3 regions of the Blautia sp. JLR.GB0024 genome follow, and region 3 is predicted to be linked to each of the others. Evidence: riboswitches for the same ligand, from Rfam matches in the RefSeq annotation. Region 3 holds a riboswitch; each other region holds the start of a gene.
What was found. Region 3 has a riboswitch for cobalamin ahead of V8Q34_RS04975 (DUF2284 domain-containing protein). Riboswitches for the same ligand answer to the same signal wherever they lie in the genome.

Region 1 (7,836 bases), on a different contig from region 3:
TACAGTGAATAACGAGTACAGCGAGGCAGAATTCAAAGTCGCAGTTGAGAATGATCAGGTTGTGGAAGTGTATATCCATCCCGAAAAAGTAAGTCCCTACGGCAAAGTCAGTGTGGAGTTGAAAAGCGGGGACCAGGAACAGTTCAACACAACAGATGTGCAGAAATTAAGTGATTTCCTGGAGGAAAAGGGTGTGAAACCAAAAGTGGGGGACGTACCCGGAGACAATACTTTTATGTCTTCCATCCTGCCTCTTATCTTAGTGGGTATCATGGTCATTTTTGTGTTCAATCTTATGAGCCGGCAGATGTCAGGCGGCAGCAATGCCAAGATGATGAATTTCGGCAAGAGCCGCGCCAAGATGACGGTGGACAGCGAAAAGAGCGTTACATTCAAAGATGTGGCGGGTCTTCAGGAGGAGAAGGAGGAGCTGCAGGAGATTGTGGATTTCCTGAAAAGTCCTCAGAAATATGTAAAAGTAGGTGCCAGGATTCCGAAAGGAGTGCTGCTTGTAGGCCCTCCGGGAACAGGTAAGACTCTTCTTGCAAAAGCCGTGGCAGGAGAGGCGGGCGTTCCGTTCTTCTCCATTTCCGGTTCCGACTTTGTGGAAATGTTCGTAGGTGTGGGTGCCTCCCGTGTGAGGGATCTGTTTGAGGAAGGCAAGAAGAACGCGCCCTGTATTATATTTATCGACGAGATCGATGCGGTTGCCAGAAGAAGGGGAACCGGCATGGGCGGCGGCCATGACGAGAGGGAGCAGACCCTGAACCAGCTTTTGGTGGAGATGGACGGCTTCGGTGTCAATGAGGGCATCATCGTAATGTCAGCTACCAACCGTGTGGATATTCTTGACCCGGCAATTCTGCGCCCCGGCCGTTTTGACCGTAAGGTGGGCGTGGGAAGACCTGATGTGAAGGGAAGAGAAGAGATATTACAGGTTCACGCCAGGAAGAAACCCCTCGGCGAGGACGTGGATCTAAAAGAAATCGCCAGGACTACAGCGGGCTTTACAGGTGCTGACCTGGAGAACCTGATGAATGAGGCAGCGATTATCACTGCCAGGGACGGCAGATATTTTCTGACCCAGAAGGATATCCGCCAGGCATTCATCAAGACGGGAATCGGAGCGGAGAAGAAGAGCCGCGTGATTTCCGAAAAGGAAAAGAAGATTACCGCGTACCACGAAGCAGGCCATGCGATCCTGTTCCATGTGCTGCCGGAGATGGGCCCTGTGCATACCATATCCATTATCCCTACCGGAATGGGAGCTGCAGGTTATACCATGCCTCTGCCGGAGCAGGACGAAATGTTCAACAGCAAGAATAAAATGCTGGAGAACATCATTGTGGACCTGGGCGGACGTGTGGCGGAAGAGCTTATATTCGGGGATGTGACAACAGGTGCCTCCCAGGATATCAAGCAGGCGACACAGCTTGCCCGCTCCATGGTCACACAGTTTGGTATGTCGGATAAAGTAGGGCTTATCAATTACGGTTCCGATGAAGATGAAGTGTTTATCGGCCGGGATTTGGCCCACGCCAGAAATTATGGTGAGCAGACAGCGGCTCTGATCGACAGTGAAGTAAAACGGATCATCGACGAGTCTTACGGCAAGGCAAAAGAATTGATCAGTGCACATATGGATGTTCTTCACAAATGTGTGGAGCTGCTGTTGGAAAAGGAAAAAATCGGACGGGAAGAGTTCGAGGCGTTATTTCAGGAAAATGCGGTGGCAGAAAGCTAAAATGTAGGTTTTGCGGCGGGTTTTGTACAGATTTCCGAAAGAATGGGAAATGCCGATTTTTGATGCGTGTAAAATTGGTCAAAAAATCGTTAAAAATTTATTTAAGATTGTGCACACTTTTTCCGTGCTGCATGGTATTATAATAACTGTAAAAACCCCCCAATACATTATATAGTTTTTGCTACACCCCATAAGAAGAAATACCTTCTCCAAAAGAGGCAGTCGTAAGACTGTCTCTTTTACTTTTCTGAGGACACCGGCTGTTTCGGGGCTTTTCTGAAGGATATATTTTGTTCCTGTGGGAATTTATACAAAAGTTGTCATTTTTTGTATAAAAGTGTCTGTTTTCAAAAAATGGTTGTATATGCAGTAAGAGTGGGATAAAATAGATGAAAGATGGGAAAGTAGACCCATGACCGGCAACTTTTTCGACTGAATGATGGAGAGGATGCATTATGAATTACGAATATATGAAGAATGCACAGAAAATTCAGGAGTATGTGACGAACATGCGTCCTGCTTTCAATAAACGTGCGGTGTTCAGTGATGAGACAGAAAATTACAGGACACCTTTTGAACCGGAACCGGGAGACGTTGTAAATGTAAGGATCCGCACAAAGAAAAACAATGTGGATCTGGTCTATCTGGTATACGAGGATAAGAAAAAAGTAATGGACCTGGCTGATTCCAAGGACGGATTTGACTATTATGAAGCCAACATTTCCCTGGGCACTGAGACAGTCAGGTATTATTTTGAGATATATACAGGCAAACTGAACTGTTATTACAACAGGATGGGCGTGGTGCGGGAGATAGACCCGCATTATTCCTTTGGCATTGTGCCGGGCTTTAAGACTCCGGAATGGGCAAAAGGCGCGGTGATGTACCAGATATTTGTGGACCGCTTCTGCAATGGCGATACGGCCAATGATGTGGTGACAGGAGAATACTGCTATATTGACGAACATGTACAGAGAGTGGAGGACTGGTACCGCTGGCCGCAGTCCATGGATGTGCGGGATTTCTACGGCGGTGATCTGCAGGGGGTCTGGGATAAGCTGGACTATCTGCAGGGGCTGGGGGTAGATGTGATTTATTTTAATCCTATCTTTGTCTCCCCCTCCAACCATAAGTACGACAGCCAGGACTATGACTATATTGATCCCCATTACGGGAAGATCGTCAGTGACGGCGGGGATGCCCTGAACTGGGGCGACAAGGATAATTCCCATGCCTCCAAATACATTAAAAGAGTGACTGATTATGAGAACCTGGAGGCCAGCAATGAATTTTTTGCCAGATTTGTGGAGGAAGTGCACAAAAGAGGTATGAAGGTGATTCTGGACGGCGTGTTCAATCACTGTGGTTCCTTCAACAAATGGCTTGACAGGGAGCGGATATATGAGCACCAGGAGGGATACGAGAAGGGCGCGTACATTACAGGGGATAGTCCCTACCGCACGTTTTTCCGTTTCCACAATGAATTTGACTGGCCGTATAACCAGTTTTATGACGGCTGGTGGGGGCATGATACACTGCCTAAGCTGAACTACGAGGATTCCCCCATGCTGTATGAATATATTATGAAGATTGCCAGGAAGTGGGTATCACCGCCCTATAATGTGGACGGTTGGCGTCTGGATGTGGCAGCGGATCTGGGACACAGCAATGAATATAATCACCAGTTCTGGCGGGATTTCAGAAAGAATGTGAAAGAAGCCAATCCGGAGGCTATTATTCTGGCCGAGCACTATGGTGAGGCAAAATCCTGGCTCCAGGGTGACCAGTGGGATACTGTCATGAACTATGATGCCTTTATGGAGCCGGTCACCTGGTTTTTGACCGGAATGGAAAAGCACAGTGACGAGTACAGTGAGGGGATGTATGGCAACAGCGACTGTTTTATCAGTGCCATGCAGTATCATATGGCAAGCTTTTATGCACCGTCTCTGATGACTGCCATGAATGAACTGTCCAACCATGACCATTCCCGTTTCCTTACAAGGACAAACCACAAGGTGGGCCGTGTGGCGCATCTGGGTTCCGAGGCAGCAGGGCAGGACATCAACAAGGCAGTTTTCAGGGAAGCGGTAGTCATGCAGATGACATGGCCCGGTGCACCCACGATCTATTACGGAGATGAAGCCGGACTGTGCGGATTCACGGACCCGGACAACCGGAGAACATATCCCTGGGGCCGGGAGGACAGGGAACTGATCCAGTTCCACAGGGACATGATCGCCATTCACAAGGGGAACCGGGAGCTGATAGACGGCTCTTTAAAGTTCCTGGCAAATGATTACCAGCTTTTGTGCTACGGCAGATTTACGGACAGGGAAAAAACTGTGGTGGCTGTGAACAACAGTGACCAGACCAAGATGGTGGAGTTGTCTGTCTGGGAGCTGGGGATATCCAGGAGCAGGGAAGCGCGTTTTAAACAGCTCATCGTGACCGGTGACTTCGGCTATAGCCTGATTAAGAAGATTCATGTCTGTAAGGGCGGAGTTGTGCGGATGAGAGTGCCCTCCCACGGAGCCATGGTGATTAAATGTGTTGTGGATAAAGACAGAAGAAATGATTAAAAGCATACAAAAAGACCGGCTGAATGTGCCGGTCTTTTTATCATGCCGCAGACCGGAATCGAACTATTACAGTTTCATCATCTGTGCAGATAACTATAATCTGTGCATGATTTAACTATTATTAGTAATTAATGGAATGAAAAACACTTTATATTTTGCAAGTAATTCACGTTTTAATTTCTAAAGAGAACTGGGGCTGCCCCACATATTGCAGAGCAGCCCATTCACGTTTGCTATACCTTTTTCTTTACTGCATACCACAGTTCAACGTAGCCCATATCGGAATCCCCGCCGTAAATCTCAAAGTTCATACCATTCACCTGCTCATATTCAGCGGTAGGAAGCCATTCAGAAAAAAAACGCTTATGCAAGTTATTTATAACTTCGACAACATTATCCCATTTAAACTTTTCAGACGGAAATATTACCCATGTGCTCGCAGGTATATTCGCAACTGTATATCCGTCAACCTTGCTGTTTTTATTTTTGAATGCACACTGCATATATGCGAATGTCCCGGGTTCCGTTTGTTTATAATCACATACCCCATGTACCTTGCATAAGCCGGGGCTGACAAACAGAGGTAAATCACCGGCATCTGCCGCAAGTTTTTCATATGCACCGTTCACGTAATTTTGATTCCAAAGCTCATGAGGATTGTTTGGGTGTACAGCGTTATCATGCAGAATATCTGCATTCACACCTATTCCATCTGTATTAAAAATACCCTCGTAGCCAAAAACCTGAAATGCCTCTTTGTTTTCAATGCGATAATCCATTCTTTTCTCTCCTTTGACTGAAATTTGGAAAGAAATTCTTGGGTATGCTTTAAGTGTTACACCACCAGCGCGCGCTTCCGTCGGTGTAACCCCGTGGAGTGTTCGAAACGCACGTGAAAATGAAACCGGCGAATCGTAACCATACTTTAAAGCGAGATCAATCACTTTGATATTGCCACCTTGCTGCAGTTCCATTGCTGCCATCGTCAGCCTCCTTCTGCGAATGTATTCCGTTAGCGAAATATCGGTAATAAATGAAAACATCCGAGAGAAGTTATAAATTGAACAACAGGCAATTCGTGCCAGCACTTCTTGATCGATCTCACCTGTCAGGTTATTCTCCACATACGCGAGTGCCAAATCCATACGGGTTAATAAATCCAAAAATCTCCCTCCCTTCAAACAAAGTATACTCAATATATAAATTGCTGTCGCAACATTTTAAGCCGAGTATTGTATAATTCTATATTTATATCATACCATAGAAAAAATATCTGGAACATATATATTATTAATATTTAACGAACTACGCTTACCTGAGCCATGTTCTGCTGGTGCGGTATCCGGGAGACGGACACAGGCACAAAGGAAACGGGGCTAAAGCGTATCAGAATCCACGATCTACACTATAGTTGTGCCACACTGCTCTATGCAAATGGTGTGGATATGAAATTCATACAGTAATGGCTTTGATATAGTACGCAACTATAGGTAACTTCTCTGTAGTCACTGTTGCGGCAGTTATACAACACAAAAAAGACTCAAACAATTACTTGTTTAAGCCTTTCCTGATTACTGCCGCAGACCGGAATCGAACCGGTACGGGTATCACTACCCACGGGATTTTAAGTCCCGGGCGTCTGCCAGTTCCGCCACTGCGGCAAAAGATATCGGATAGGCGAACCTATCCGATAAAATGGACGGTGGTGGATTCGAACCACCGAAGCAATTTGCAGCAGATTTACAGTCTGTCCCCTTTGGCCACTCGGGAAACCGTCCATGTTTTATTTAGATATGTCAGTTCTCTCTGACAAGATATTATTATAACAGATTTTTTCCAGATTGCAAGGGCTTTTTCGGTATTTATTTGAAATGAAGCGGATAGATAATGGATGGGAAATTTTTATCTATAACAAATTGTGATGTATAAAGAGTTGCAATCCATAAATATTCAAGTATAATAAAGACTTAGAGATTGATCATACAGGATATAAGTTGCTATTGCAGCATGAAAAGAGAAACCGGTGCAAGTCCGGTACGGTCCCGCCACTGTGACAGGGAGCGCTCAGATGTTATGCCACTGGACAGAAGTCCGGGAAGGTATCCGGGTGCGCTGAACTGAAGTCAGGAGAACTGCTTATATCTTTAAGATGTTTCGCACGGCTGATGGGAACTCTTGAAATAAGGGCAGGATTCTGCATTTTTAGGTAAATTTTGAGAGTTAGGGACAGTCTGTGTATCGGGCTGTCCTTTTTTGATGCGCAGAAGGAACGCGACTGCATCCGGCAGCGATGCGGACCGCAGATATCTCAGAGCTGTTAATAACAATGGAGGTGAAAAGGTTGAACAAGAAAAACACAGGCAGAAGGCTGGTCCAGATTGTGATCGTACTGATGGGAATCAGTTTTTTTACATTTGGACTCACCTATCTGTCGCCGGGGGATCCGGCGGAGATCATGTTAACAGAGTGCGGCAATGTGCCCACGCCAGAACTTCTGGAAAAGACAAGGGCTGAACTGGGACTCGACAAACCGTTTCTGGTGCAGTACGGAACCTGGCTGAAGGGAGTGATGACCGGAGATATGGGAACTTCTTATTCTATGAAGGTTCCCGTGGTGGACAAACTGGTATCCTGTTTCTGGCCCACACTGGAACTGGCGCTGGCTTCTCTGGTCATCATGGTGCTGATATCCGTTCCGCTGGGAATCTTATCAGCAGTCTACCGGAATAAATGGGTGGACTATCTGGTGCGGGCGCTGACCTTCCTTGGAGTATCGGTTCCGAATTTCTGGATCGGACTGATCCTTCTGAGTATATTCGGTGTGACGCTGCGGTGGGTAACCGTTTCCGGGGGAAGCACGGATTTCAAATCCCTGATCCTTCCCGCCGTGACTTTGGCTATTGCCATGTCCGCAAAATACACAAGACAGGTGAGGATAGCTGTTCTGGAGGAACTGAACCAGGATTATGTGACGGGTGCCCGCATGCGGGGAATCAGGGAGCGAACAATTCTGTGGAAGCATGTGCTGCCAAATGCCATGCTGCCGCTGGTGACCCTGCTGGGTCTTTCCCTGGGAAGTCTTCTGGGAGGAACCGCAGTGGTGGAGATCATTTACAACTGGCCGGGCATGGGCAGTATGGCGGTAAAAGCCATTTCCTGCAGGGATTATCCCCTGGTACAGGGCTATGTGCTGTGGATCGCACTGCTCTACATGGGAATCAATCTGCTGGTTGACCTTTCCTATACCCGTCTGGATCCCAGATTAAAGGAGGAGCGGTGATTTGAAGGTATTAAGATTTTTGAAGAACAACAAACAGTTTACCGTCTTTCTTCTTCTGGCCCTGGCAATTGCGGCAATAGCTGTCTTTGCACCCTGGATCGCTCCGCGGGACCCCTATGATGCTGTGATGAGTGATTCTCTAAAGGAGCCGGGGAGCACTTATGTCTGGGGAACTGACAAGCTGGGGAGGGACGTGCTCTCCAGAGTTATATACGGAACCAGGTCATCCC
Region 2 (7,836 bases), on a different contig from region 3:
TTCTCCATATCTTTCTCTTACCGCCTATGTAAATAAAATGTGCATCTGTCCCCTGCTGTCCTCCACAACCTCACTCTCCACCTGGTAAATCTCTTTGATCAGTTTCCTGGTCAGTACTTCTCTGGGCGCTCCCTCTGCCGCGATTATTCCATCTTTCAGGACATAGATCCTGTCACAGAACATGGCTGCGATGTTCAGATCATGGATTGCGGAGATCACCGTCACATTCAGATTTTTCACAATTTTTAGAAGCTGTAGCTGATGGGTAATATCCAGATGGTTGGTGGGCTCATCCAGCACCAGGCAGGGTGTCTGCTGGGCCAGCGCTCTGGCAAGGATCACTCTCTGCTGCTCCCCGCCTGAGAGTGTGGAAAAGCTTCTGTCTGCAAAACGTTCCATTCCCACCGTGCACAGCGCATTGTCCACAATGGCATAATCCCGGGCATTATTCCGTTCTATTGCTTTTTTATGGGGAGAACGTCCCATGAGAACTACCTCCCGGACAGAAAAGTCAAAGTTATAATAATTATGCTGGGCGACTACTGCCATTTTCTTTGCCGAGCTTCTGTAGCTCATATCCTGAAGCGGACTGCCGTCCAGCATAACACAGCCGTCATTTGGTTTTAAGATTCGGTAAATACATTTCAAAAGCGTGGACTTACCGCTTCCGTTCGGGCCGATCAATCCTACAAACTCTTTATCCTCTGCTCCAATGGACACGCTTTTTAAGATTTCTTCTGCGCCATAGGACAGACGGATATTATCAGCGGATACCTTCATGATTTACCACCTCCAAATCCATAGGAACGCTTCATCATCAGATAGATAAAGCACGGTGCGCCAATCATGGATACCAGGATCCCTATGGGCAGCTCCGCATTTTTCAGCAGCACTCTGCACAGCACATCCGCCCAAATCAGGAAAATGCCGCCCACCAAAGCGCACAGGGGAATCAGACGTTTATGGTCTGTACCGAAAATCATGCGGACCGCATGGGGGATGATCAGTCCCACAAAACCAATGGTTCCCGAAGCATACACCGCAAACCCCACCATAAGGGAAGCCATAACCATATATCTGTTTCTGACTCTCCGTAAATCCGTCCCCAGGGTGATTGAGACTTCATCTCCCAAAAGCATCAGATTCAAATTCCTGAACTGGGACCAGAAAATCAAGGTACCTAATATCATAACAGGAAGCGTAACTGTCACCTTGCTCCAGTTTGCATTTGACAGACTTCCCATGGTCCAGAATAAAATCTCTGTATTTGCGTTTGTGTTGTTTTCCAAATAAATCGCAAAATTTGAAAAAGCGGCGCATACCGCACTCACAGCCATACCTGCCAGAATCAGCTTTCCCGCATTGGAGGGCCCTCCTGTACCTGCAATAAATAAAACAGCAAATGATGTGACCATTGCTCCTAAAAATGCCATGACTCCCACGGAATTTGCCCCGAACACATATCCGACACCAAACAGGACCGCAAGTGTCGCTCCCAGAGATGCACCCGATGAAATGCCCAGGACATAGGGGTCCGCATGCGGATTTTTCACAACTGCCTGCATGACAACACCGCAGACCGAAAGCCCGATTCCCACTGTCAGAGCAACGACTACCCTTGGAAAACGGATGACCCAGACCACATCATGCACGGCACCGCTTGAAAATGCAGAAAACCTGTCAATGTGAAAAAGCTCATATAACACCACACTGTACACTTCCCTGACGGAAATATCCGCATTTCCAAATGTAATAGAAGCCAGAACTGAAAATACTAAAAGAAAAAGCAGTCCTGCCAAAATGAAAATGTATACTTGAAAGGGAAGCTTTTTCTGCTTCCCCTGCTTTGTTCCTGTCATCGCCTGCTATCCCTCTTATTCTTCCAGACCCAGCTCAATGTCCGGATAAAGTCCTTCCGCAAATGTGACAATACCATCCTTGGTACGTGTCGCGCTCGCATACATTTCACTCAGCATAATAGGGATCACCCTGCCGTTTTTCACTGCGTCCAGGCTTGCATAGGCCTCATCCTTCAGGATCTTATCAAGATTCTCCTGTTTTACCTGTTCCGGGTCATCACCGGAATACGGCATATATACTACAAAAATCACATCCGGATCAGCGGAAACAATATCTTCCCTGCCGACACTGGAGGCATCCGGGTTAACCAGTTCACCGCCCAGCTTTGTCACCATATCACCGCCCAGGCTTCCTGCCCCGTAATTGGTGATAGGATCCATAAATTCTACGATCATGGCTGTCGGACGCTCCGTTATATCGGCTGTCTTACTCTCCACCTTGGAAATTGTATCTTTCATGTCACTGACAATCGCTTCTGCCTTGTCCTGTACGTCGAAGATTTTACCCATATTTAAGATATCGGTATATTCATTCTCCAGTGTTCTTTTATACGATTCTCCGTCTTTCTTGGAACGTGTGTTGGTATTTATATAGATATTGACACCTTTATCAACCCAACCTTTTGCGTCTCCCAGTGTAGTCTCACCAAAATAGGAACCCCATGAAAAAATCATATCCGGTTCCAGCATAGTCACTGTCTCCAGGGACGGCGCAAACTCATCCAGATAGTTTGTCTTTGAAAATGCAGCCTTCTGCTCATCCGGCACCTCATTATCCAGGCCGGCAGTGCCAACAAGCCGGTCCTCCAGCCCCAGTGCCAGCATGGTCTCCACACTTCCCTGGTATACGGCAAGAGCTTTCTCCGGTGCTTTTTCATAGGTGGTCTGCAGCTCAGAACCGTCTGTGCCGTAGGTAGTGATCGTCAGCGGATACTCGGTCTTCTTTGCAGATGTCTCCTCTGTATTTGTATCATCTGCATCTGTTTCTCCTGTCTTGTCCTTGTCTGTGCCATCTGCAGCAGCCTGACCCTTATCTGTCTCATCTGCGGCTGCCCGGTTCTCTTCCTTGATGCTTGAAGCATCCTTTCGCTCGGAATCTCCGCTGTTATTTCCATCTGAGCCGCAAGCCGCTGTTCCCAGCATCATTCCTGCTGCCAGCAAAACTGCCAGCATTTTCTTTGCAATTTGTTTTTTCTTCATGTTTTTTCTCCTTTTCTCTGTTGTAGATAATGGGAGAACATTTTAACGCGGAACATGATTCTGGTTTTTTCATCACTGCAAATAAAAAATGCCTGCTAAAAAGCAAGCACCAGAAAGCACATTTCCCTGCAGGAAATGCACTCCAGATGTTACTTTCCTCGGAAGCTCCATCTCATCCCATATTGAGCAGGTTTCCTGACTTGAGGATCAACGCCTTAATTTCACCTTCTCACAGCATATGCCGCAATGGTACTGCGAAATCAGACTTCCCTCTTACAGTGACCGGATCGCTCAGGATTCTCACCTGATTCCCTTTTACCCACCGGAATACTTCTATAAATTCCGGCAGTCACTCAATCTGTTATTCCATTATCCGAACTTAGCTTACCACAAACCACTGTTTATTTCAACAATCCTTTTATTTTATACTTCCGAGCGCCACGCCAAGGGCGAGTCCTATGGCAATGCCTGTACCCAGGTTTCCGAATATGGTTTGTCCAAAAACCACACCGAAAATAATCCCCATGCTGATACCCATAGCCAAACGCCGGCCCTTTTCGCTTTCCTCCGATTCATTGCCGTTAGTCTTTTTCGTATCATTGTCGGGGAACTTTTCCGAATCATTGCCGGGTTCCTCTTCCGGTTCATTGCCGGGTTCCTCTTCCGGTTCATTGCCGGGTTCCTCTTCCGGTTCATTGCCGGGTTCCTCTTCCGGTTCATTGCCGGGTTCCTCTTCCGGTTCATTGTCGGGCGTCCCTTTTGGCTCGTTATTTTTCTCCTCTTCCGGCCTGCTGCCGGAATCAGCTTTCGCATGATTGCCGGTCCGGCTTCTTTCTTCATCCTTCATATTTCTTCTGCCTCCTCAGCAAGCTTCTTATCTTTTTTTATCTGTTCCCTTTTATCCACTCCATCCGGAACAAAACGAAAGACAACAAACTCCGCGTTCTCCTCCGTGTCATTCTGAAATGTATGAATCGAATTTTGCACCCGCACAATCTCTTTTTCCTTTGCCCGGGATGTTCGGACTTTCCCCTCTTCCTTCCACTTACAGGTCAGAATTCCTTTTGTCACTACCAGGATTTCCTCTATTTCCGAATGGTAATGCCACTCCTGAACCGCCCCTGCCGGAAGACTGTTCAGATGGATTTCGTATTCCGGATAGATGAAATAATCCACTGCTGTGCGGTTCTCCTTCACTGCGTGTATCCCTTTCCCCTGGCGGTCTATTTCCAGTCTTTCTCTCATATTATCCCCTCTCCCCTTTCACTCTGTCCATTCTGCAATTTTTAAAGCCGACGGAAGCGTCACTGCGGACAGCAGGAATCTGTCACTTGTTTTGATTATACAGGATTCCCTGCTTATTGACAATGCAACTCCTCAGAGTTTCCATTTACACCTGTCCTCAATCTATGATAGACTTATCCATATCAGGCAGAATACTATCTGCGCTCCCCGGATTTCTCCGTAATGGAGATTCGGGAAACATTTCAAAGGAACCGGCAGAATAGTTCCGCCAAAATACAAATCACAGGAGTGCTTATGAAACTGGAAACGAAACGATTAACCATCCTCCCCCTTACCCCCGCCCAGCTTGCATTATGGACAGACCGTATCCCGCAGTTGGAGAAAGAACTTGACTGCTCCTATCAGGCCGAACCCATGGAGGGCATATTTAAGGAAATTGTATCCTCACAGCTTCTCGCGTGTAAAAAAAATCCCGCACATTATATGTGGTACACCTTCTGGTTTCTGATCCGAAAATCTGACCGGACTGTTGTAGGCTCTGCAAGCTTCAAAGATATTCCCGATGAAAAGGGTGAAGTGGAGATCGGTTACGGCCTTGGAAAGGCCTTTGAACATAACGGATATATGACGGAAGCTGTGAAAGCTCTGTGCCGGTGGGCACTTGGTCAGGACGGAGTACAGCATGTGACCGCAGAAACAGACCCGGAGGGTTCTGCCTCTCAGAACATATTGAAAACATGCGGTTTCACAGAGTTTAAAAGAGATGAAACGATATGGTGGCGTCTATAGAATTGATATGTCAGGAGAAGAAAAATGAGTGACAGACCTGTTTTAAACAAGCATCTGGACGGAGATACTTTCCGCAGTTATTACTATCTGAAAGAGGAGTTAACCGCGTTCTGCCGTCAGAACGGCATACCAGCGTCAGGCGGAAAACTGGAGCTGACTGACCGGATCGCGCACTTTCTGGACACAGGAGAAATTTCTGCTGCTTCCAAAAAGCCAAAAACAAAACCCGTGTACACAGAAATAACGGAAGATACCCTCATTGAACCAAATTTTGTCTGCTCTGAAGTACACCGGGCATTTTTCCAATCCAGAATCGGCAGCGGCTTCACCTTTCTGGTCCCCTTTCAGAAATGGCTGAAAACCAATACGGGAAAAACGTATCAGCAGGCCATTGAAGCTTACTTTCAGATACAGCAGGATAAGAAAAAAGGCAGAACAGCCATTAACCGCCAGTTTGAATACAACACCTATATCCGAGACTTTTATGCGGAAAATACCGGCAAATCATTGGAGGATGCTATTAAATGCTGGAAATATAAAAAAAGCCTTCCGGGCCACAACCGTTATGAAAAATCAGACCTGAATATTTTATAGTATAAAACAGCCGTGCGGCAGCGATTGTCTTCCAATACTGCACGGCTGCCGCTCTTACTTTTCTTCCAGCAATTCCACGCTGCACACATTTTCTCTTTGCTCTAATGAAAGTGTAATATCCTCCTTCTGTCCACCCTTGCTGCTCACTCTTATTTTCAGCACAGATTTATTTGTTTTCGGCAGATGTATGATTTCACCATTTTCATCTGACAATTTACCGTTCAGTACCCCATCCGGCAGCCAGTAAATTGTATTACTGTTTTGAAAGACATTTTCCGGATATATATGCTCTCCGGTTTCTATTGTATAAAAAGCTTCCGCTTCCCCAGTATCCAAAGTCAGCATATATCCCATTCCCAGAGGCGTAAACTGTTTTTTCAGAATTACACTCTCGCCTGTTTTTAATCTCACTTTACCGGAAATACCCGAAGCATACACAAGAACATTCGGGGGACTTACCATAACCGCTGTGATTGCTGTGATTAAAAACACTAAGACAATGGCTGCTGCCCTGTAATACCATTTTCTTTGTTTTCTCCTCTTTTCCTCCAGCCCGGAATAACATGCAGACATAACTTTTACTCTTTCTGCCTCTGAAAATACAATATCCTCAGCCAGAGGTGCCAGCCTTTCAAAATCCACGTTCCCGTAACCTTTATTCCCTGTTCTGTTCATACCTATCCCTCAACCTTTTCCGCGCTCTTTCCAGCCTTTTCTTCACAGCTCCTTCTGAAATCCCCAAAAATCCGGAAATTTCTCTGCAGGAATATCCCTCTATGTAATATAAGATAAGCGGTTCCTTGTCCTTTTCCTTCAGTTCAAGGAGTGCATTCATTAACCCAATATCCTCTGCACTGTGAGGACAGGAGGTCAAATCCTCATAAGTGGTTGTGGGGTGCATTCTGCGAAACCGCAGCATGTTTTTGCAGATATTGATATTGACCCGAATCAGCCAGGCTTTTTCATGCTCTTCATCCCCAAAACATCTATCTGCAGATAAATATCTGATAAAGGTATCCTGTACAGCGTCATTGGCATCCTGTTCATTACAGAGCATTAATACTGAAATTTTATATAACATCTGGCTGTATTTGAGAAACAGATGCTGTAAACGACTTTCTTCCATATCTATTTTATAACTCCTTTATCCATAACACACCACAGCTATACCTTTGGTGACATACTGCCCTGAAAAACATTTTGCAGATACACAAAGGAGGCTGCACCCCGCCAAAGCGGGTACAGCCTCCTTTGTATGTCATGCGTGAATCCAAATTCATTTGGAGCCGCAGTTTGCGGAGGATGCGGCTATGGTTATATCATAGCGAATCTTCTTCCGTTTTACAAGCCACCCCAGGGGATATTTTTTCTATTTCAGGGGAATCTGCTTTCTCCTGGGGCTCATTTTCGGCATTTTCAGCCTTTTTTCTTTTATCTTCCCCGGTAAGCATCTTCTTTACTGAAATGATCAATAAGATCAACACCGCGATCAGCGGCAGCCCTGTGAGTACGGAAATGGTCTTCACTGCCTCCAGTCCGCCGATCAGCATAAGGCCGATTGACAGAAGACAGAACAAAATCGCCCAGAATATTCTGTTCCATCTGGCAGGCTCCTCATCTCCTTTCAGTCTCTTCATGGTTGTCCCGGCCAATACATAGGCACAGGAATCAATGGTTGTGGCAAGATACACAAAACAGACAAGACACAGGAATATCATCATAAGCTTAGGCATTGGCAGAGTCTGCAGAATCGCTACAATGGCAGCGCTCTGTCCTTCACTCTGCAGAATGGACGCAAGATCCACTCTGCCTGTTTCCTGCAGAAATAAAGAGTATCCTCCGAATATCATAAAGCTTACACAGCAGCCCAGAGATCCCCATATCAGTTGTCCCCACACGACATTCCGAATGGTTCGCCCTCTGGAAATACGTCCCACAAACATTCCCATCATAGGCATAAAGGCCAGCCACCAACCCCAGTAGAAAACTGTCCATTCCTGCGTAAACTTTCCGCTTCCGAAGGGGTCTGTGTATGTACTCATCTTCACAAAATCCGAAGCGTACAGCCCCAGCGAATTCACTTCCATCTTAAAAATATCTGTTGTCGGCCCCACAAAAAGCACAATTGCCATAAAGATAAATGCCATCA
Region 3 (7,836 bases):
GGAATGCCCGGTGTGGGTAAAAGTACGGTTGGAGTCATTCTGGCAAAGGTACTGGGATACCAGTTCATAGATGCAGACCTGGTGATCCAGGAGAGGGAGAACCGGCTGTTAAGTGAGATCATTGCCCAGGACGGGCTGGAAGGATTCCTCAGAGCAGAGGAAGATGCCAATGTACAGGTTGCCAAAGATGCCAAAAAGGCTGTTATCGCCACAGGGGGGAGCGTGGTGTACTGCAGCCGGGCCATGGAACATCTATCAGAGACAGGACAGATCGTCTATCTGAAACTGGATTACGATACCCTGGACAAACGCCTCAGTAATTTGAAGGGACGCGGTGTTGTCCTGAAGGAGGGTCAGGACCTGAGAGGACTCTACGATGAGCGCATACCGCTGTACGAAAAGTATGCGGATATCACAGTTGATGAGAAAAATCTGGATGTGGAGGAAACTTTACAGAAAATTGTAGAAAGACTGAAACAGTGACAGAGAATAAAAAATGTCGGTTTATGAATAAAAAATGAAAATATTAATTTTTGTTTACAAATTGCTTTATCTGTTATAATATAATATTTAAGTCGTAGACTATCTTAGCAGGAAGACAAATCATGAACCTGCCGGAAAGTCTGTCTTTTATCCGATCAGATGAAAAAGAAAAGTAAATTTGTAGACGAGATTATGTTTTCTGGTACCGAGTATACCGGCGGGGAGCATAAATAAAATATAGAGGTGTGAATATGGAACAATATGTTATCAAAGGCGGTAACCCGTTAGTCGGCGAAGTGGAGATCGGCGGCGCGAAGAATGCGGCACTGGCCATCCTTGCGGCGGCAATCATGACGGATGAAATGGTTTACATCGAGAACTTACCGGACGTACGTGACATCAATGTTTTATTAGAGGCAATCAGGGAAATCGGCGCATCTGTTGAGAGAATCAGTCCCACAGAGGTGAAGATCACAGGTTCCACCATAGCCAACATCAGCGTGGAATACGAATATATCAAGAAAATCAGAGCGTCCTACTATCTTCTGGGCGCATTGCTTGGAAAATACAAGACAGCGGAAGTTCCTCTTCCCGGAGGCTGCAACATCGGAAGCAGGCCCATTGACCAGCATCTGAAAGGTTTCCGGGCTCTTGGTGCGTCCGTTGATATTCTGCACGGCGCAGTTGTCGCCAAAGCGGAGAGGCTGACAGGAAAGCATATCTTCCTGGACATGGTGTCTGTAGGTGCGACCATCAATATCATGATGGCAGCCGCCATGGCAGAGGGCAATACCACCATCGAGAATGCGGCCAGAGAGCCTCATGTGGTGGATGTAGCCAACTTCCTGAACAGTATGGGAGCCAACATCAAAGGCGCCGGTACGGATGTTATCCGTATCAAAGGCGTGGAGAAGCTTCACGGAACCAGTTATTCCATCATTCCGGATCAGATCGAGGCGGGTACTTTCATGTGCGCGGCGGCAGCTACCATGGGGGATGTCATGGTGAAGAACGTGATTCCGAAGCATCTTGAGGCGACCACAGCCAAATTAGAGGAGATCGGATGTGAGGTGGAGGAATTTGACGACGCGGTACGCGTAGTAGCCTCCAAACGCCTGAAACGCACCCATGTAAAAACCATGCCCTATCCGGGCTATCCCACAGACATGCAGCCCCAGTTTACTGTGGCACTGACACTGGCGGAGGGGACAAGCATTGTGACGGAGTCCATTTTCGAGAACCGTTTCAAATACGCGGACGAGCTCTCCCGTATGGGAGCCAGCATCAAGGTGGAGGGCAATACAGCCATTATTGACGGCGTACACAAACTGACCGGTGCCAGGGTAAGTGCGCCCGATTTGCGCGCGGGAGCGGCTCTTGTCATTGCAGGGCTTGCGGCAGAGGGAATCACCATTGTGGACGATATTGTTTATATCCAGAGAGGATATGAGCGTTTTGAAGAGAAATTAAGATGCCTGGGAGCAGAGATTGAGAAGGTTTCCAGTGAAAAGGATATACAGAAATTTCAGCTTCGTGTAGGATGAATCCATAGGCTGGCTTTTTTAGCCAGCCTTTTTCATGCGGGAAAATATAATTGACAGATATCGGATGCTGTGCTAAGGTAATCATGTGTATAAATTCCATATCAGCTTACCGAGTGCACCGGGATTCAGTTTTGCCCTCTTAAAAAATTCCGGTGAAAAGGGAATCAGGTGAAAAACCTGGACGATCCGGTCACTGTGAGCAGGGAGCGAAGCGCAATGAGCCATTGTATAAGAAATTATATGAGAAGGAGCGCTGAACGGAGATCTGCGAGTCAGGAAACCTGCTTGGATAAGTAAAAGGTTGAAACTTCCGAAGAAAGTTTCCTATCCATTATGATATTTGATATGGAATGCCTGCCTGGAACGTGAACGAAACAGGAACCTGTGTGAGGAATTTATGCATCCATAAAAGCAGGGGGTCACCGGGGACGATCGTGTATCTATACATTTCCTCCGCACCCCAAATGTATAGATTATTGGGTAATCTCAATAATCATGGATTGGTCTGACACGAATCGGCCTATGGGCCTCCTGCAGGAAAAAATAGTGTATACGGCTGCTGTGGGATTACTGCCTGACAGCAGCTTTTTTGCTTCAATGGGAAATGAACGCAGACAGCACTGCCCCGGTGCGGAAATACGGCTTAGGAAAATGACCACAGGCCAGGTTATATCGTTTGGCTGTTTTGGAGCAAAACCGGAATGAAGGGATCAGAAGGGAGAATCGGTAATATGCGGGAACAAGACTTGATTGCAGCAGCTGAGGAAGCGGGGTTTGCAAAAGCCGCCGTGATGAACACGGAAGATTTGGAATTTGAACATGAGTTCCGCAGGTTCTGCGAACAGAACGACTGTGGAAATTATGGCAATAACTATGGATGTCCACCCTACTGCGGAACCCCGGAGGAGATGCAGAACAGAGTCATGCGGTACCGCCAGGCGGTAGTTTTCCAGTCCAGAACCCCGGTTAACAACATCTTTGATGATGCGGAGACAAAACAGATCAAGAAGATACACACCCGGATGACACTGCGCACAGTAGAAGAACTCAAGAGAAAAGGACTGGATGAGGACGGTATGTTCATCATGTGCGGACCCTGCAACCTGTGCGACGTATGTAATATGCCGGAAGGAAAACCATGCGTGCAGGAGCAGAATCGCTTTTCCTGTCTGTCTGCGTACTGTATAGATGCGGCGAAAATGGCGAAACACTGCAATATGGATATGCAGTGGAATGGGGATGTGGTTTCGTTTTTTAGTATGTATCTCTTTGATAAAAAATAAAGAATAACGGATTACAGAGAAGATTAGATACGGAGCAGTCCGGGCTCATAATTACATGAATTTTAGATGGTACTTCGTAAATGGAGTACCATTTTTTGTAAGGTTTGTATCATATCTGCTGATCGAGACAGACCAATCTCAAAAGTTGGTAAATATTCACAAAATTTAATGACAAATTTCGCATATTATAGACAATTGCCAAAAGCGATTGTATAGATTATAATACAATTATCAAACGTGCACGGACACGGCGTAGGAGAAACCATGAAAGTTACAATCCGAGAAGTCGCAGAAGCAGCGAATGTATCAAGAGGGACAGTGGACCGGGCCTTAAATCACAGACCGGGTGTAAATCCGCAGGTAGCGGAAAGAATCATAAAAATAGCAGATGAGCTGGGGTATAAGCCCGATATGGCAGCCAGAACACTGGCAAATAAAAAGTATACCAAGACAATAGGAGTAATCCTTTGTTCGGAAGGCAATCCCTTTTTTAATGATGTTATCAATGGTGTCAACAACGCACTGGAGGAAATGGGGCACTTTGGAATACAGAATATTGTCAGAAAGATTAAAGGGTTTGACGCAGACCTTTTACTAAAAGAAATAGATGGACTTCTGGCAGAAAAAATATCTGGTCTTGTAATAACTCCGGTTAATTCCCAAAATGTGGCACATAAGATCCAGGAATTGGAAGACGCAAATATACCGGTAGTAACTATAAATACAGACATATCCAGTGTAAAACATCTTGCGTATGTGGGGTGCGATTATATAACCAGCGGATGTGTGGCAGGTGAACTGCTGGGTATGATGAGCAATGGATTCGAGGAACATGTCGCCCTGATCATCGGTTCCAGTATGGTCATGGCACAGGAGCAGCGTCTCAGGGGAATAAAGAAAACTCTGAAAAGGGATTACAGTAATATAACAGTGGAAGCAGTTATTGAGAATGACGACGATGACCAGAAATCATATGAACAGGTGAAAGCGCTGCTGAAAGAGAAGCCTGAACTGACTACGATCTGTTTTGCATCAGCAGGTGTGGAGGGTGGTATAAAGGCCGTCCGTGAGTCGGACTGCGGAAGAAAGCTCCGTATAGTAACGTATGACCTTACGGATATTGTGCGGGAAAATTTGAAATCCGGTGTTGTCTCAGCCACCATTTGTCAGGAGCCCTTCAGGCAGGGATTTCTGGGAGTTGAAATTTTAGGGCGTTATCTTTTATATGGCACAAAACCAAAGGAATCTACAATAAAGACGCATATATTTATAGCAACAAAATATAACTTATGAAAAATTCTCTTTATCCGATCAAGGGTAAAGAGAAAAAATTTAACCTTTATCGTGCACGGACACGAAAGAAAAGATTAGTTTTAAGCGTATGCTTTTACTAATAAATTTCAAAGGGTTTTATGAAACTCGAGATAGTAAAATTCTTTGATGAACTACATTGGAGGAGGAAGAAAAATGGCAACCAGCAGAGAAAGGCTGAATCAGACACTGAATCATATTGAGCCGGAAGAAGTGGTCGTAGATATGGGGGCGACACCAATTACCGGAATCAATGCAAATGCTCTTGACCGGTTAAGGAGGGCACTGGGCCTGGAGGAAAAAAGAGTAAAGATCAACGAACCTCTTCAGTTATTGGGGGAAGTGGAAGAGGATGTTCGTCAGAAACTGCATCTTGACTGTGTGGAAGTATCCACAGGCATGAATATGTTCGGATTTTCCAATTCGGGCCGTAAGCCCTGGGTATTGCAGTCCGGTCTTGCAGTTGATGTTCCCTTGAATTTTAATACCACAGTAGATGAGACAGGTCGTACATATCTGTATCCCCAGGGGGATTTAAGCGTACCGCCATCCGGTATGATGCCAAAAGGAGGATTTTTCTTTGACAACATTACCAGAGGAAATATCGAGTTTGATGAAGACACAGACAGTGCGCGGGTGGATTTTAAGGATGACTTTGCTGTCATTACAGATGAACAGCTGGATGAACTGAAACGGCAGTGTGACTACTACTATAACAATACAGATTACGGAATTGTTTACAGCGGTGCCATAGCCTCAATAGGTGATTTTGCAACGGTTCCCGGACCGAATGTGAAATATCCGAAAGGAATCAGGAACCTGTCAGATTTTATGATGGCACATCATGTATGTCCGGACTATATCCATGAGATTTTTGAGATGCAGGTGGAGACGGGACTAAAAAATGCAGAATTGATCCGCCAGGCCTGCGGCGACAAAATCCAGGTGATTTACATATCAGGGACAGACTTTGGAACTCAGAACGGGCCGTTTATGTCATTGGATTCGTTTAGAGAATTTTACAAACCGTATTATAAAAGAATCAATGACTGGGTGCACAAAAATACAAATTGGAAAACATTTTATCATACATGCGGCGCAGTCATGACATTTTTACAGGACTTTTACGAAGCAGGAATGGATATTCTGAATCCTGTTCAGCTCTCAGCCAAGGGAATGGATGGTAAGATCCTGAAGGAAGAGTGGGGTGATAAGTTTGTTTTCTGGGGTGGAGGTATTGATACACAGCATACTCTGCCTTTCGGTACACCGGATGAAGTATATCAGGAGGTAAGAGAACGCCTGGAACTATTTTCAAAGGGCGGCGGATTTATATTTAATACAACACACAATATACAAAGTCCTACAAGTGCAGAGAATATGCTGGCAATGTTTCAGGCAGTTGAAGATTTCAAGAATACGAAATAGGTCTCGTTTTGGAGAGGAAAGTGGGGAAAAACTATGAAAAAAATGGCGATGTTTTTGGGAACGGCAATGCTGATGACTACAATTTTAACCGGATGCGGCGGCACAAGCGAAGAGACAGATAATGGGGGGAAGGAAAATCAGGCGGATACAGGTACAGGGGGAGATACAGAGACAGTAACAGATACGAACTCAGATGATATTGTCATATGGGCATTTGCAGAACCACATGCGGAATATTTCAGATGGGTGACAGAGGAATATAAGAAGGAACATCCGGATGTTAATTTTACCATTGAGATCATGACAACAGATGCACTTTCTGAACGTTTGGCAGTGATCAATGCATCCGGGGGAGAAGGAGCCCCCGATTTGGTAGATCAGGAACAGGGGTTTTTCTCACGCTTTATGTCCGAGGAGCAGATGTGCTATTATCCTCTTGACGAATTTATGGAGCGGGACGATGTAACGGATAAGATGGTCAAGAACCGCTTGGACCTGTATGCTTATGATGGACATTATTACGGCCTGGAGCATGCTCTGTGTCCGGTGACTATGGCATACAGAAAAGATTTATTTGAGGAATATAATATTGAAATTCCAACCACATGGGAGGAATATAAAGCTGCAGCAGAGGAATTTGCAAAACATGATATTTATATTTCGGCAACAAAGGATATGTCAATGGGCGGCGAACTTGACGAGATTGTTTTACTTCTGCGCGCTGCCGGTCTGGACTATGTGGACGAAAACGGCAAACTGAATATTACAGATGAATTTAAAAACATTGTCATGGATTATGTCCAAATGCAGCAAAACGGAATGATGTATGCCTGGGAGACACAGGACGAGGCATGGCCGGTGGTAGCGGAAGATAAAGTGGCAACCTATTTTACCGCTGACTGGGCAGCAGGGTGGCTCAGGGATAATGTTCCGGAACAGAGTGGAAAATGGCAGATGGCACCATTGCCGAAGCTTACAGATACAGCTTCTGTGGTATCCGTCAGGGGAGGTACAGGCCTTTGTATGACAAAGTATACGGACAAAGATAAAGAGGAGCTTTGGGACTTCATGAAGTTTGCACAGCTGGATAAAGATAACTGTGTAAAGAAATACGAAATGATCGCATTATATCCACCGGTTTACGATGCCATGCCTGAATGTAACAGTCCGGTAGAGTATTATGACAATCAAAATCTTGGAGAACTCTATGAAAGCCTTGCAGACGAGATACCTGTACAGTATCAGGCAGACTGGAGAAATGCCTTTACAGAATCCTTTAATTCCAATGCCTACGATCTGGTAGAGGGAAATATAAGTATTGATGAGCTGACAGATATATTGACAGAGGCGGTGAATGATTATAACGAATCAAAATAACATACAGGAGGACATGTAAATATGAAGAGAAATAAACGAAAAATTATGCCGTATCTTTTCATATCACCGTTTTTTATCCTGTATGCGATCTTTGGATTATATCCTGCAGTTTCAGGTCTGATATTGTCTTTGCAGACAAAAGCCGGACAGTTTACATTTTCCAATTATCAGACAGTGTTTATGGACTCCAGGTTCTGGAAGTCTGTAACGAATGCTGCCATTTATATGCTGGGGAGTATATTTATTATACTTCCCGTTGCATTAATTGCCGCGCTGATGCTGAACAGTAAATTTATGGGTAAGAAAAGCGGCTTTGTTTCAACCGCATTTTTCATTCCAAATGTAACATCTGTTATTGTAGTAGGCATTGTATTTAAATTAATCCTTAGAACTAATAACGGGTTGATCAA

Region 1: another riboswitch for cobalamin. It lies ahead of nikB (nickel ABC transporter permease); the one in region 3 lies ahead of V8Q34_RS04975 (DUF2284 domain-containing protein).
Region 2: another riboswitch for cobalamin. It lies ahead of V8Q34_RS10390 (ABC transporter substrate-binding protein); the one in region 3 lies ahead of V8Q34_RS04975 (DUF2284 domain-containing protein).

Annotation. Positions count from the first base shown of each region.
Region 1 covers NZ_JBANBF010000004.1:438,557-446,392, forward strand. Annotated here, with positions in the region: gene ftsH (ATP-dependent zinc metalloprotease FtsH) at 1-1,744, shown strand, start outside; gene V8Q34_RS12925 (glycoside hydrolase family 13 protein) at 2,200-4,326, shown strand; gene V8Q34_RS12930 (AraC family transcriptional regulator) at 4,560-5,489, opposite strand; tRNA gene V8Q34_RS12935 (tRNA-Leu) at 5,902-5,987, opposite strand; tRNA gene V8Q34_RS12940 (tRNA-Tyr) at 6,023-6,104, opposite strand; cobalamin riboswitch at 6,301-6,480, shown strand; gene nikB (nickel ABC transporter permease) at 6,668-7,606, shown strand; gene nikC (nickel transporter permease) at 7,608-7,836, shown strand, end outside.
Region 2 covers NZ_JBANBF010000003.1:484,095-491,930, forward strand. Annotated here, with positions in the region: gene V8Q34_RS10375 (CGGC domain-containing protein) at 1-8, opposite strand, end outside; gene V8Q34_RS10380 (ABC transporter ATP-binding protein) at 25-780, opposite strand; gene V8Q34_RS10385 (FecCD family ABC transporter permease) at 777-1,859, opposite strand; gene V8Q34_RS10390 (ABC transporter substrate-binding protein) at 1,875-3,059, opposite strand; cobalamin riboswitch at 3,228-3,431, opposite strand; gene V8Q34_RS10395 (hypothetical protein) at 3,478-3,906, opposite strand; gene V8Q34_RS10400 (cupin domain-containing protein) at 3,903-4,304, opposite strand; gene V8Q34_RS10405 (GNAT family N-acetyltransferase) at 4,599-5,093, shown strand; gene V8Q34_RS10410 (DUF6434 domain-containing protein) at 5,118-5,687, shown strand; gene V8Q34_RS10415 (hypothetical protein) at 5,742-6,362, opposite strand; gene V8Q34_RS10420 (RNA polymerase sigma factor) at 6,343-6,813, opposite strand; gene V8Q34_RS10425 (BCCT family transporter) at 7,007-7,836, opposite strand, start outside.
Region 3 covers NZ_JBANBF010000002.1:170,906-178,741, forward strand. Annotated here, with positions in the region: gene V8Q34_RS04965 (shikimate kinase) at 1-483, shown strand, start outside; gene V8Q34_RS04970 (UDP-N-acetylglucosamine 1-carboxyvinyltransferase) at 735-2,027, shown strand; cobalamin riboswitch at 2,127-2,330, shown strand; gene V8Q34_RS04975 (DUF2284 domain-containing protein) at 2,729-3,310, shown strand; gene V8Q34_RS04980 (LacI family DNA-binding transcriptional regulator) at 3,575-4,603, shown strand; gene V8Q34_RS04985 (uroporphyrinogen decarboxylase family protein) at 4,778-6,049, shown strand; gene V8Q34_RS04990 (ABC transporter substrate-binding protein) at 6,083-7,426, shown strand; gene V8Q34_RS04995 (carbohydrate ABC transporter permease) at 7,448-7,836, shown strand, end outside.